Regions from separate parts of the Oceanobacillus sp. CAU 1775 genome, predicted to be linked through region 3. Evidence: riboswitches for the same ligand, from Rfam matches in the RefSeq annotation. Region 3 holds a riboswitch; each other region holds the start of a gene.

Region 1 (5,097 bases), on a different contig from region 3:
TAAATCTCCAGTTACATCATAGTTATTTCCGCCAGTACTTTTAATGTCAGTAGCAACGAAAGTTAAGTTAGGATGATTTTCTACATCAAAGAAATCGCCTGAACGAAGGTGGTTATCACGGTCTTCGTTACGAGTGTTAACACTTGCAGCATCAATTGTAATATTGATTGTTGCATCTGTTAAATCTTCTGGATTAAGAACAAAAGTACCATCAAATTTATCAAAAGTACCTTTCGCTTTTGAAATCATCATATGTTTTACTGAAAATCCTACTTCACTGTGTGCTGTGTCTACGTTCCAATTTGTTTTTGTCATGTTAAATGACCTCCATGTAAATTATTTTTTAAAAGTAGATTACGTTACTTACTTTATGATACTTAGTATAGATTAATAAATAACTAATGTCAAGTATCTTTAATTAAAAATTGTTTATTTAAATATAAAATTAGTTTCTAAAAAAACCTTAGTATACTAAGATGTTTAGGCTAACTATTATCTATTCCTTCTTTTATCCACTGTTAAACTTTCTATTCCTAATTATTTCCTTTAAAATAGAGAATATCTGATATTTCGTTATAATTAAAAGATAACGAAAATCATATTATAAGAGGAGAGATAGTATGCAGAAGGCGTTTAATCCAAAATGGGACTTAGATTCAATTTTTGAAGGAGGGAGCACATCTTTAGAGTTTAAGAGATATATAGAAGATATTAAAAAAGAAATGAAAAGTTTATCTGTTCAACTCGAAGAATTCCAACCGAATGAAAAAAACGTAGATGAAAAATTAGTAAAAATTATCGATGCGTTAGAAAATATAATGACGAAGGTAAGACAAGCAGGAGCATTTGTAAGTTGTCTTAGTGCACAAGATGTAAATGATGCAGAAGCTGAAATCCTTGTTGGTGACCGAAGTGCCCTCGGTGCAGAATTTAGTGGAATTATGACTACTTTTAGAGATAAAATTGTATCAATTCCTGAAGAAGAATGGAATCAGTTACTCCAAAATGAGAATTTAAAAGAACTTACTTATATTTTAAATGAATATCGAACAAACGCTCAAGATTTATTACCTAAAGAACAAGAGGTATTAATTAGTGATTTAGCAGTGAATGGTTACCATGCATGGAATCAAATGTACAGCACACTAGTAGGTACAATGAAGGTTGAACTTGAAGAAGATGGCGAGGTAAATACATACTCTATTGGTCAGGCTTCAAATAAACTAAGTTCACCTAATCGAGAGTTCAGAAAATATGTTTATGAAAAATTAGATGCAGCATGGAGTGAGCAAGCACCATTATTTGCTCAAACCCTTAATAATTTAGCCGGGTTCCGCATCCAAACGTACAAACACCGTAAATGGGATAATATTTTACAAGAGCCGCTAACAATTAACCGTATGCAACAAGGGACATTAGATGCGATGTGGCGAGCAATTACGAATAACAAACATCATTTTGTTAAGTATTTAAATAAAAAAGCTGAACTATTAGGACTTGAAAAATTAAGTGTTTATGATGTGAATGCACCAGTATCAAAAACGGAACAAAAGTCTAGCTATACAGATGGAGCAAACTTTATCATTGAACACTTCCGTGCATTCAGTCCGAAAATGGCAGATTTTTCACAGCAAGCATTTGAAAATCGTTGGATTGAAGCAGAAGACCGTCCAGGTAAAAGACCAGGTGGCTTCTGTACAAGTTTCCCCGATAGCAAAGAGACGAGAATCTTTATGACATACTCAGGAACTGCTTCCAACATATCAACCTTAGCTCACGAACTAGGTCATGCATATCATCAACATGTGATGAATGATCTACATGGTTTAAATCAAAGATATGCGATGAATGTGGCTGAAACAGCTTCAACCTTTGCAGAAATGATTGTAGCTGATGCTGCAGTTAATAATGCTTCCTCTAAAGAAGAAAAATTAGCAATGCTAGAAGATAAGGTAAGCAGAAGTGTAGCATTCTTCATGAATATTCATGCACGCTTTATTTTTGAATTAAACTTCTATAAAGAAAGAGAAAATGGATTCGTTTCTGTAAATCGATTAAATGAATTAATGATTGATGCACAGAAAGAAGCCTATCAAGATGCTTTGGCTGACTATGATGAAAACTTCTGGTCATCAAAATTACATTTCCATATTACTGGAGTTCCGTTTTATAATTTCCCTTATACATTTGGTTATCTTTTCAGTCTTGGAATTTATGCTTACGCTAAAAAACAAGGTGGTAGCTTTGAAGATGATTACATTGCACTATTACAAGATACAGGTCGTATGACTGTAGAAGACTTAGCAATGAAACACCTTAATGCTGATTTAACGAAACCTGATTTTTGGGAAGATGCGATCGCTCTTTGTGTAGAGGATGTAGAAGAGTTCCTATCGCTGTAAATTTGTAATTATTGATTTAATTCTGTATACTAAAGATAACAAAAAAAGTAAATGAAAAGCCTACAGGGGGAGCTATTGAAGCTGAGAGTGAACATGTAAATGTTCAGACCCTTAGAACCTGTTAGTTAATACTAGCGTAGGGATTGTGGTTTTTTGATGGATAAAAAAGCAATGTGAGCGGATTCCCCATCAGGACCTTCCCTTGGCATTGCTTTTTTTGTTGGAAAAAATGCTTTCAAAAGGGGAGTTAATTCATTGAATCGAAAGAAAATCTTATTTTTAGTAGAAGTGTCTATATTTACAGCGCTTGCATTATTACTTGATATATTACCACTATCCTTTAAGCTATGGGCACAAGGCGGATCTGTATCATTTGCAATGATTCCTGTATTTATTGTTGCGTTCCGTTGGGGAATAAAAGGTGGCTTATTATCTGGTTTCCTTTGGGGGATGTTACAGATTGCTGTAGGAAATGCGTATATTCTAACACCGTTACAAGGGTTCATTGATTATGCAATTGCCTTTACAGTAATAGGTTTTGCTGGTATCTTTGCTAAGCAAATTCAAGAAGCGGTTAAAGATGGAAAGGTGAAAACTTATTTAACTTATATTACTGCTGGTGTCTTAGTAGGTTCTGTATTAAGATTTTTAGCACACTATGTTGCAGGAGCGGTATTTTTCGGATCTGCAGTTGAAGGGCAATCACCATGGATTTATTCACTAATCTATAATGCGTCTTATATGTTCCCGTCATTTGTATTATCAGCAGTACTTGTCTTTTTCTTGTTCCACAAACAACCTAGAACGTTGTTGAATCTAGCTACTAATTAATTGTTTTAAGGAATCTGCTCACATAAAAAATCCCCTATTAGTCATCTGCATAAAGCAGCTGTACTAATAGGGGTTTTTAATTACACGCGGTTAAAGCTTAGTGTTATGAGGAGTACCTAGAATGAATCAAAGTAATAGCATGATGTATGAATTATTAGTATACTTCTAAGTATAAAATATATTTGGAAGTGGGGGAAGGTCATGCAAGCATTTGTATTAGAATATGGAGAATTAAAAGTAAAGGATATGCCCGAGCCAGTAGCAGGAAAAAAAGAAGTTGTTGTTAAATTAAAAACTGCAGGATTAAATCGCAGAGACCTTTATATTCCTAGACGTCATGGGAGTGACAAAAAAGCACTTATCCTTGGATCAGATGGAGCAGGAATTGTTGAATCGATTGGAGAAGCCGTATCATCTGTTCAGGTAGGTGACGAAGTAATTATAAATCCATCGCTTCGTTGGAAGAACAACTCGGATGCACCACCTCCTAGTTTTGATATCTTAGGGATGCCTGATAATGGAACTTTTGCAGAAAAAATTGTTTTATCTGAAGATCAGGTTGAACAAAAACCTAACTACCTTTCATGGGAAGAAGCTGGCACGGTTGCTTTATCAGGATTGACAGGTTACCGTGCATTAGTAACAAAGGGTCAAATCAAGGCAGGAGACACATTATTTATACCTGGAGCAGGTAGTGGGGTCAGTACTTTCATTATTCAATTGGCTAAAAGTATTGGAGCAAAGGTAGTAGTTACTTCCCGAAGTGAAGCCAAATTGAAGCAAGCTAAAAAGATCGGTGCGGATATTGCAATATCTACACATAGTGATTGGAAAAAAGAATTAGAAGATGTTGTAATCGACCTTGCTATAGATAGTATTGGTGCTGCGACATTTAATCGTACATTAGAAGTATTAAAAAAAGGTGGAAAAATTGTCACGTTTGGAGCTACAACAGAAGATGTAGTTGATCTGAATTTGAGAGAGTTTTTCTATGGACAATATCAATTAATCGGATCGACAATGGGCAGTCGAGAAGAATTAAAAGAACTTCTTCATATGATGGAGGAATACAACATCCATCCAGTTGTTGATTCTGTCATAGACTTAAAAGATGCAAACAAAGCTTTCGATATCTTAGAAGAAAACTCACAGTTTGGAAAAATTGTCTTTAACATTTCTAATTAATAAACAAGAGCATATTCTTTTTGAATATGCTCTTACTTTTAAGCTTTTGCTTTAAATAGAATTGCTCCAATAACACCAAAGATAATTGCTGCAGAAATACCAGCACTAGTTACCTCGAACATTCCAGTAACTACACCAATGAGCCCATGTTTTTCGGCTTCAGCCATAGCACCATGGACAAGTGAATTACCAAAACTTGTAATTGGTACAGTCGCACCAGCACCAGCAAAATCAATAAGTGGTTCATACAATCCAAGACCATCAAGTACAGCCCCAGCAACTACTAATATACTCAACGTATGAGCAGGACTCAGTTTAAAAACATCGAACATAATTTGACCAATTACACAGATTATACCTCCGACAACAAATGCCCAGAAAAATATCATATGTTTCCACTCTCCATTTCAATAGAAACTGCATGAGCGATACAGGGTATTGAATCACCTTGTTGAATACTTACGGCTGAATGAAGAGCTCCAGTAGCTACAAATAACATCCGTGATATTTCCCCTTTTTTCATTCGATTTAATAGATGTCCATAAGTTACAACAGCCGAACATGCAGAACCACTTGCGCCAGCTAAAACATGCTTTTTATCCCCATAAATAGTGAGCCCACAATCTAAATATTGTTTCTCAGAAAGGTTAATTTGTTGTTTCCTTAGTAAGTCTAAAGA
Region 2 (5,097 bases), on a different contig from region 3:
AAACCAGCAGTAAGCCATTTATATCCAATATATATTCTCAATACTGTTAAAATACCAGCAACAACTTTATTACCTCTAAGGAAATCCATAATCATATCTACTCAGCTCCTATAGTTTCTGTTATGTTCAAACTTTCACAAGTCTGTGAGTTAATAATACCACCATAGTAGAAACTAAATATTTGACCTACGTCAATTTTTGAGAGGGTTAACAAAGTTGTAACAAGTAAAAAAGAGTGAAACAGAGGGACGGACGGTTCTCATGTTGCACGCATTGCAACACGAGAACCGTCCCCATGTTTCACTCACTCGCCATGTCCCCGTTATGCTACCAGGTTATAAATGGTGGGGAGCCTGGTGGGGCATGTTGGATCATTTCTATGATTGGGAAGACGTAGCCGAATGCGATTACTAGGATCATGATGGAAATCCAAATGCTCCATCGATCTGTCCATAGTGGTGTTGTACTGGCATTGTCTTCTACTTCACCAATTGGAAATTCTGTATGTCCTTTTGGTGCGAAGAACATTAAATTGATTACGATATATAGCATTAATACTCCGCCGATCGCAAGGAGAGTCCCACCGATCACTAGCGTAACTAAATACGGATCCCAACTTAGTGCAACAGCGTTATCTCCATACGTAGAATAGGATGTTCTCCGTGGTGAACCTAAAACACCAACACTATGCATTCCAGTCGTCATAATTAACATACCTGCCGCCCAGAATATAGTTTGAATAACACCTAATCGATTCATTTGTGGAGTAAGCACACGTTTTGAAAGGTATGGAATTAACCAATATACCACACCGAAAAAGGTGAGCACTGCAGTAACACCAACAGTTAGATGGAAATGTCCGACAACCCATAAAGTATTATGGACGACTTGGTTCAGCTGGTTGGCATTTTGTGCAATTCCACCTGCACCACCTGGAATAAATGCAATCATTGCAATCATTGGAGCGAGAAAACGAACGTCACCCCATGGCATTTTCTTTACCCAACCAAAGATGCTCTTTGAACCTTTTTTCCTTCCTGTTCGGTCAAATACATAAAACATCGCATAGGCAGTCATCAAAGAAGGGAAACCAATTACCATACTCATTCCTGCGTGAATAAGTTTCACACCTTCTGACATTCCAGGGTCAACAATCTGATGGTGAAAACCACCAGGGATATTTGCAATAACTAATAAAATAACGACAACTCTAATTAATGTATCACTAAATAATCGACCACCAATAATTTTCGGAACGACTACATACCAAACAGAAACAGCTGTTAAATACCAAATGTTTACAAATGTATGTCCAAAGCTCCAGAATAACGTTCTACTAAGCATGACATTAATCGTTTCTGTCCAGCCAAAAGCCCAAGGAATAAGCATTAAAACTTCTGCGGTTACACCAAGACTCCCAAAAAACATAAGCGTAAAAACACCCATCGCAAAAAACGCAAGAATTGGGATATGTTTTCCTTTGTTTCTTTTTCTCCACTTGGCTATTTGAATAAACCCGCTGAATGCAGCCGTCCAAATTCCCACAACAAGAATGAAGAGCCCCACATAAAACCAAGGAGAAGCCTGCATTGGTGCATAAAAAGTATACATGACAGAGGCTGTTCCATTTAGAATTGTTGTGACAACAAAAACTACAGCGACGAGCATAATGCCTAATGCTGCCCAGCCCATTTTTCTTACAATAGGAAGTAAGCCGTCCGTTGTATGTGAAAGTACAGCATAAAAATAACCAAACACAAATAGCACAGAGAATACTAAGACTAGTAATACCCCGTGTGCAGTTAATACTTGATAGTAATCTAGCCAAGCAGGAAGTTCAAGATAGCCTGCCCGATTTAACACTTGCAGTAAACCAAAAAATCCTCCGATAATTATTGTAAGAAATGCTATGGAAAAATAAGTTAATGTAATCCGTGAATCTTCTGATCTTTTTCCAGATACAGAATCTAATTTCGTTCGAAGTGTCGTAGTCGCTTCCAATTGCAACCCTCCTATTCAACAGTAATTGTCATACTCATCATCTGGTGTCCCGCTCCACAATATTCATTACACACAGCCAAATATTCACCAGGTTCATTGAATGTTTGTGAGGCCTCCTGAACATGTCCTGGCATGACCATCGCATTAATATTTGTATCAATTACCTGAAAACCATGGATAACATCTGGAGAAGTCATTATAAAATTAACAGTAGAACCAGCAGGAACGACTACTTCACTAGGTTCAAAAGAGAAAGCCCTTACAATCATAACAACCTCATATTCATTTTCACCTACTTCAAATACACCTGGATTATCAAATGGAGCAGTATTCTCTACATTTTCTGGATCAATCGTTCCAACTCCGCTCGGGGGTCCGTGCCCAAGTGCAAAGGTTTGATAACCACTGTATACAACTGCAATTACCAACATTGCAGCTGCTAATGTGAGCCAAATCTTTTCATAACGATGCATATTATTTTTACCTCCTTATACTCTTAGGGAAAAAGCGATAAATAATAGAAACCAAAACAAAACAATTCCTCCACCTACAAATAAAACAGACGAATACAAAGCACTCTTAAAAGAAAGTTCCTCTTCAGGATTTTCATGCTCTTGTCTATTTTCAGACTCCTTCACCAAAAAACCTCCCTCCATTTATTTTGACCAACCAATAGTACTACCCACAATTAGCCTTTCCCTAACATAATTCAAATAAACTACAAATTTAGTGAAACATGGGGACGGTTCTCATGTTGCATTAATTGAAACAAGAGAACCGTCCCCATGTTTCAATCTCCTTGCTTTGCTCATGTCGCTATGTCTATAATGGTATGTGTTAAGTGAATATTAAAGAATCGACTAGGGGAGCATGGAAATGCTGAGAGATGTGTAATCGACCCTTCGAACCTGATCTAGTTAACGCTAGCGTAGGGAAGTGGATGAAGAAATCTAGCTGAATTTATTTATAAATTGCTAACCCCATTTCTAGTACTCTAGTGATGGGGTTTTTTGTGTTTTCTTTTCCTAGTCAAAAGAGGTGATCCTGTTCGAATCAAGTTCTAATGCATTATCAAAAAAATTAGGAGGAAAAATAATGAGTAAACAATTTACAGATCGATTATGGGACAAAGTTGAACCGATTTGGGAATCATATTTAGAGCATCCATTTGTGAAAGGGCTCGGAGAAGGTTGGCTGGAGCAGGATAAATTTAAACATTGGTTGAACCAAGATTATGTTTATTTAATTGAATACTCTCGTTTATTTGCTCTCGGAAGTGCAAAAGCGCCTGACTTAAAAACGATGTCCGTTTTTGCAAAGCTACTTGATGGAACATTGAACATGGAAATGGATTTACACCGCCAATATGCAAGTAGATTTGGAATAACGCATGAAGAACTTGAGGAAACAGAGACAGCAGCAACAACGACTGCATACACAAGCTATATGCTAAACGTATCGCAGCGAGGCGGAGTTGAAAATGTCGTTGCATCCGTTTTGGCTTGTGCTTGGAGCTATAATTTTATTGGAAAAGAATTAGCCAAATGGGACGGCGCATTGGAGCATGAATTTTACGGACATTGGGTGAGAATGTATTCCTCAGACGGCTTCACAGCATTAGCCGAGGACTGTAAAACGCTCATCAATGAAATAACCGAAGGAAAACCAGAACGTGATCTAAAAGAATTAGAAGAAATCGTAGTAAAAACAAGCCTATTTGAATACATGTTCTGGGAAATGGCCGAAAAACAACAACACTGGCCAGTCGATCTAGAAGAAAAGTGAAACATGGGGACGGTTCTCGCGTTGCATTCATTGCAACATGAGAACCGTCCCCATGTTTCATTCACCCCCTTTCCGAGTTGGTTTTCGATTATAGGGGTGAGGATGTATTTGGTAGGGGGGATTTTATGAAGGGGTTTTCGTTTGAGGAGATTGTTGAGCAGAATGAGCGGCGGATTCATTATCATCTTCATAAGTTAAGGATTCAGGATCCGCACCAGGAATTTTATCAGGAGGGGCTAATTGCCATGTGGAGTGCATATAAAAAATACCAGCCAGATAAAGGGCCACTTTCAACCTATTTTAATTTTATTATTCATCGTCGTTTAATTGATTTGATTCGGAAGGAAAGTCGGAGAATAAACAAAGAAACACCAATGGCAACAGAAGAGGAAGAAACATTAGACCGAGCAAATTACCAAAATTCAACTAACACCGAACCACAAAAAGACATCATTACAGAGCACCTCACAGACAACAGCCACCTCTGGATGCAAATTAGAGAACTTTTAACAGAAAAACAGTGGAAGTGGGTGCAATACTATATTATTGAAGACATATCATTAAAAGAAATTGCCGAGAAGGAAAATGTCTCCGTCGAAGCTGTAAAGGGCTGGGCAAAAGAAGCCAGAAGAAAATTACGTCATCCTCAGGCAGAAAAAAACATCATGGAACTTCTAGAAAAATAACATAAAAAAGCAGTCCCACTACCAAAATGTAGCGGGACTGTTTTCTCGTACATAATTAAAATTTATTTTTCTAAAGCCACAGCGATTTGTGCGCCAACTTTAGCATTATTTTTAACTAATGCAATATTAGCTTCAAGACTTTTTCCTTCTGTCAGTTCTTTTACTTTTGCTAGAAGGAATGGGGTAGCATCTTTTCCTTGAATATTATTTTCTTCCGCTTCTGCGATTGCTTGATCAATAATAGAATCGATTTCAGCACGCGGGATTTCATTTTCTACAGGAATCGGGTTAGCAATAACTGCTCCGCCATGAAGATCTAATTTCCATTTCGTTTTCAGTGTCGCAGCGATTACTGAAACATCATCTGCACGGAAATTCACTGGAAAATTACTTTCTCTACTAAAGAATGCTGGCAAAGTATCTGTTTCATAACCAATCACAGGCACACCTTTTGTTTCAAGGTATTCCATGGTTAATCCCAAATCGAGAATTGATTTTGCTCCAGCACATACAACTGCAACATCTGTTTGCGCAAGTTCTTCCAAGTCCGCAGAAATATCCATTGTTGTTTCCGCACCACGGTGAACCCCACCGATTCCACCAGTTGCAAAAACCTTAATATCAG
Region 3 (5,097 bases):
TTGTATTAATTCCACCGATGCCTACAATCGGAAGATTAGGAAATTGTTTGCGGAGTTCTAAAATCCAATCAAGACCAACTACTTCTTTCGCATCATTTTTTGTCGAGGTCGGAAAAATAGGTCCCGCTCCAATATAATCCACGAGATCTAAAGGGCTTTGTTCAAGTTCTTCTTTTGTTGAAACAGATAAACCAATGATTTTATTCGGAAACATTTTTCTTAACTCTTCAACTGAAGTATCATCTTGGCCGACATGAATTCCATCAGCATCTAAGCTTTTTACAAGTTCTACGTCGTCGTTAACAATAAATGGAATGTTATGCTTCCTGCATACCGCTTGCAATTTCATCCCTAATTCAAATTTGTCGTTACCAGCGAGGGAGGAGGTACCTTTTTCACGAAATTGAAATAGTGTAATGCCAGCCTTAGCTGCAGCATCTAATATTTCCACAGGATCTCCCTGACAATTTTGACTGCCCATAATAAAATATTTGCGCAAAGATTTATTTATCGGCATCATTATAATTCTCCTTTAACTGCTCCTCATTAAAAGACAGTGCATCTAAAAAATGAGGCATGAAAGTTCCTGGACCGTTTACATTCGGATGGTTAGCAGCATACTCAGCAGCTAATCCGTAAAAAGCTAAGGATGTTTTCATTTGTTCATTTAACGAATGATCGGTTGTAAGGCTTGCAGTTATTATGGAACCTAGTAAACAGCCTGCTCCCGTAACTTTTGTCAACAGAGGATGACCAGTATGATTTTCAATACATGTTTCATCTGAATAAATAATATCTGTTTCTCCTGTAACAATCGCAGTAGTTTGATACTTTCTAGAAACGATTGCGGCAACTTCTTCTAAGTTCCCAACCCCGATTGATTCAACACCTTTTGTCTGCCAAGGAATATCAGCGAGGAAAGCCATTTCACCAGCATTTCCTTTAATGATAGTTGGTGTTACTTCATTTAAAATCTTCCGAACAGCTTGTGAACGAAACGATGTTGCAGCAACTCCTACGGGATCTAATACTACTGGAATATTTCTTTCATTCGCTATTTTACCTGCAATGATCATAGCCTGAAGATCAGCCTCTGTTAATGTTCCAATATTAATTAAAACACCATCAGCAATACTTGCCATTTCGGCTGCTTCTTCTCGAGACTTTGCCATTATTGGTGATGCTCCAAAAGCTAATAAGCCATTAGCTGTAAAGTTCATTACGACTTGATTTGTCAGGTGGTATATAAGAGGTTGCTTTTCTCTAACATGTGCAATAATTTCTGAGTTCATATCTCAACACCTTCCAGCCGGATTCCCCAATGATTCGTAGGACCACTGCCAGCTCCTATATCAAAGGAATGTTTGATAGCAGCAGTTACAAATGTTTTCGCATTTTTTACAGCCTCAACTAATGGTTGTCCTTTACTTAAGTTAGCAGTAATTGCTGCTGCATAGGTGCAACCAGTTCCATGTGTATTGTTGGTTGGAATTCGTGGCGAAGAGAAACTATGCATTTTTACTCCGTCATAAAGAAAATCAATTGCATCGCCTTTCAGATGACCACCTTTGATTAAGGCAGCTCCAGCACCATACTTATTTACTAAAAGATGTGCTGCTTCCTGCATTTCAGTCTCTGATTCTATTTTTACTCCAGTAAGAAATTCAGTTTCAGGAATGTTAGGAGTAATTACAGTAGTGAGCGGAATAAGTTTATCACGTAAAAAATCTCTCGCTTGGTTTTCGATTAAAACATCACCACTCGTCGCAACCATCACAGGATCCATGACATATGGCGCATTAATATTTACAATTTTATTATAGATGACTTGCATCATTTCCTGATTAGCGATCATACCTGTCTTAAATGCATGTATTGGCATATCTGAAATGATAGATTCCAATTGTTGTTCAATCATTTCTAGTGAAACATGAGAGATTGCCTGAACACCAGTTGTATTTTGTGCAACAATTGATGTGATAACTGACATTCCGTAACTCCTGAGTTCTTGAAATGTTTTTAAATCCGCATGAATTCCAGCTCCGCCACTTGGATCTGTTCCAGCAATTGTTAGAGCGCACGGCACTTGTTGATTAATATGATTTGTCATAGCTTTTTTAGACACTCCTTAATTGTGAAGCAATTTTCTACTATTAACCTTTGAAACAATAATTAGTCCGATAATTGATCCAGATAAACTACTTACAAGGAATGCAGGAATGAATGCAAAAGCTCCAACAGCAGTACCCATAAAGATAGTTGCAAATGGTACCGCGAACATTGCTCCAATTACACCACTTCCAATTCCTTCTCCAACTGCAGCAAGTGATTTTATTTCAGTCTTTTTATAAAGAATGCCTGCTAAAAATGCACCAACCATCGCTCCAGGAAATGCGAGAAGTGTACCCAGTCCAAGCATATTACGTAATAGACTAATCATGAATGCAATGATTACGGCGGGACCTGGTCCAAGGGTAACAGCTGCCATAACATTTATTGCGTGTTGCACTGGATAAGCTCTTGCTACACCTGCAGGGAACCAGATAAGCTGAGCACTTATCGTTCCAATCGCAATAAAAACAGCCATTAATGTTATTAAACGTGTACGATTCATTATTTACCTCCTCTCATAATAGGGGGGATAAAATCAAAAAAACCAGATCTACGAGAGACCTGGTTTCATCAGTAAAATAGTTATGACACAGATGTGCCTTCCTACTTCCCTCCGCTGGTATTACCCAGATCAGGTTCATTAAGAGTCGGAAAGTATGCTACACTTTCCTCTCAGCCCACGATTGGGCACCCCTAGTAGTGGTAAAACTTATTTGATTCATGAATAATCATATCAGATAAATTACTATCTGTCATACAATCTACTTAAAGAAAGACAAGATTTTGAATTTACTTTTTCTTATAATTGAAAAGAAACTAAAAAACATTTATAATTCAACTAAATGTTCATGGTTAAAAGTCATAGTAGACAAAGTAGGGGGAGTAAGTTAAATGGAGAATTTAAGTTTAAATGAAGTTATGCAAGAAATTGAAAAAAGGTTAAATGAAAATCCTGAACCTATCCATGAAGTTCAGTCATTGTATCAATTTGAGATTAGTGGGGAAGAGGAAGGTGTCTATCAATTAGATATACAAAATGGTACGGCGAAGGTTAGTGAAGGGGTAAAGGCCGATGCAGATTGCACATTAAAAATGTCGCTCAAAAACTTCCATAAATTTCTTGCTGGAAATCTAAATGGAACGGTAGCATTTATGACTGGGAAATTAAAGTTGGATGGAGATATGACCAAGGCTTTAAAACTAGAAAGTCTTTTAAAGAAATATAAACTAAGTGAATAACATTGGAAAAGGACTCTTTGTTAATAAGAGTCCTTTTTCTATTCCATCAACAATTTTTTGGAAATTAACCCAAGTACTAAACCTAAGAATATAGAGGAAAGGGTCCCTAAAAGAAAATATTCCGCCCAGTTACGATCATCAAGTTGTTTAAATCGCGCGATTGATTTTGCAGCAATTATGAAAGCAATAGATTGATAAGAACCAATCATTGTCAATACAATTACTAGTAATCTCTCAATATATCCGATTAGTTTTCCACGAGAACGCAGGGGAGAGGAGTACGAATAGTAATGATATTCCTCTGTAAAACTATTATCGGTATTGGGTACATTTTTTTCACTTTTATTACTTATTTTATTTCTCAAAGTTAATTCACCTTCAAAATTTGTAAATTCTGAGGGCAGGGAGCCAACAACATATTTTACTATGTGGCCACTGACGGTTGTGGCTAGAATAAATAAAATTAGTATAAACAATGTTGTCTGTATAATTCCTTCATGTAAATTCAATAAGCTGTTCCATATTGCTAGGGGTTCTTGTTGAAAGAATAGAAAGCAAGTCGTTACAATGATTGTTACATGTAATACTTGGTCCAGTAAGAAGAAACCAAGCTTTTTCATACTATCTTTTGTTTCTCCAAGTTTTATTTTCAATAAATCAATTAATAGATGTGTCATACAAATAAAAATTAACGGGAGAAAGAGATATTTTAAAATATGTTGAAATTCGTAGATAACTCCCCATATAAATAGAAGTGTAACTCCAGTTGCTAAAAGATGATGAATGAGATGCTTTTTTAGAAATGTTAATTTTTCTCTAACCATTTGATCGGTTTGAAGCCAAAAGTCAGCAATTAAATGCGCTAAGAGTAGCGATAATAATATCATTTTATATTCCTCTCGATTGGCAAGTAATCTTGTAAGCGGTTTGTAATATTTTGTTTAATACTAGCTTGCAATTCTGTTACCTTGTTAGTCGTTGACTCTGTTTCTAGACCATTTAATACCTGCACTATATTTTCAAATGCTTCTATAATAATATCCGTTTTACCATTTTTCATATGCGTTGATATGGTTGATTTGGTTCTGCCTAGATATTTACTAACTTTATTTTGCTGCCCTAAGATAAGGTACAAAGAGAAGACAAGAGATTGCAGCTCTGTTTGTGCATTTGCATGTTCTTGAGTAAGCTTTAGGTTGGTATTTAAAAGTAGCTCTAACGGGTTGCTATCTATTTCATAGCTAGCTTCTTTGTTTACATCTGGTAGCTTGAAATAAAATTGCATTCTTTTTTCTTGGTTCTTCAAATAGTTATTTGCTAGACGAGCTTCTTTCATTAGAGGATTAATCCACGTTTCAATATTTAACGTATTTAGTTCTTCTTCTATGCGCCCAAACGAAAGACCGAAATAGGGTGGGTGTTCTCGAAATTTCCAAATCCGACTCAAATAGAAAGCCAGTGTATACGCTGAAGCAAATCCATTACATACAACAACTAATTCATCACCTGCACGATGGATAACTTTTGTAGTGACAATATTTTGTGACCAATATGCTAGACTAACTTGGAATTGCTGCAGATAATTACTTATTTCATCGCCGATATCTATTTTGGAAGAATTTCTAACATCCATAATAAATACTGAAACTTCATTTCCCATGAAAAACCAGCCCCTTTATTGGTATAAGTTCGACTATATAGTCTAATATAACATAAGTAAGATGAAATTATCAAACTCCTATAAAG

The links. A riboswitch is a leader RNA that binds a small molecule or an ion and turns the genes downstream of it on or off. The one in region 3 is predicted to bind thiamine pyrophosphate.
Region 1: another riboswitch for thiamine pyrophosphate. It lies ahead of thiT (energy-coupled thiamine transporter ThiT); the one in region 3 lies ahead of thiW (energy coupling factor transporter S component ThiW).
Region 2: another riboswitch for thiamine pyrophosphate. It lies ahead of tenA (thiaminase II); the one in region 3 lies ahead of thiW (energy coupling factor transporter S component ThiW).

The regions. Positions count from the first base shown of each region.
Region 1 covers NZ_JBTLRO010000004.1:167,418-172,514, forward strand. Annotated here, with positions in the region: gene ACXYMZ_RS08720 (YceI family protein) at 1-315, opposite strand, end outside; gene ACXYMZ_RS08725 (M3 family oligoendopeptidase) at 621-2,402, shown strand; TPP riboswitch at 2,458-2,563, shown strand; gene thiT (energy-coupled thiamine transporter ThiT) at 2,658-3,233, shown strand; gene ACXYMZ_RS08735 (zinc-binding dehydrogenase) at 3,435-4,418, shown strand; gene spoVAE (stage V sporulation protein AE) at 4,457-4,807, opposite strand; gene spoVAD (stage V sporulation protein AD) at 4,804-5,097, opposite strand, start outside.
Region 2 covers NZ_JBTLRO010000001.1:545,491-550,587, forward strand. Annotated here, with positions in the region: gene ACXYMZ_RS02590 (DoxX family protein) at 1-95, opposite strand, end outside; gene ACXYMZ_RS02595 (cbb3-type cytochrome c oxidase subunit I) at 328-2,001, opposite strand; gene ACXYMZ_RS02600 (cytochrome c oxidase subunit II) at 2,013-2,474, opposite strand; gene ACXYMZ_RS02605 (cytochrome c oxidase subunit 2A) at 2,490-2,639, opposite strand; TPP riboswitch at 2,854-2,953, shown strand; gene tenA (thiaminase II) at 3,097-3,786, shown strand; gene ACXYMZ_RS02615 (sigma-70 family RNA polymerase sigma factor) at 3,912-4,472, shown strand; gene ACXYMZ_RS02620 (pseudouridine-5'-phosphate glycosidase) at 4,535-5,097, opposite strand, start outside.
Region 3 covers NZ_JBTLRO010000002.1:229,537-234,633, reverse strand. Annotated here, with positions in the region: gene thiE (thiamine phosphate synthase) at 1-481, opposite strand, end outside; gene thiM (hydroxyethylthiazole kinase) at 504-1,292, opposite strand; gene thiD (bifunctional hydroxymethylpyrimidine kinase/phosphomethylpyrimidine kinase) at 1,289-2,110, opposite strand; gene thiW (energy coupling factor transporter S component ThiW) at 2,129-2,614, opposite strand; TPP riboswitch at 2,704-2,817, opposite strand; gene ACXYMZ_RS04425 (SCP2 sterol-binding domain-containing protein) at 3,004-3,351, shown strand; gene ACXYMZ_RS04420 (DUF3307 domain-containing protein) at 3,390-4,238, opposite strand; gene ACXYMZ_RS04415 (hypothetical protein) at 4,235-5,011, opposite strand.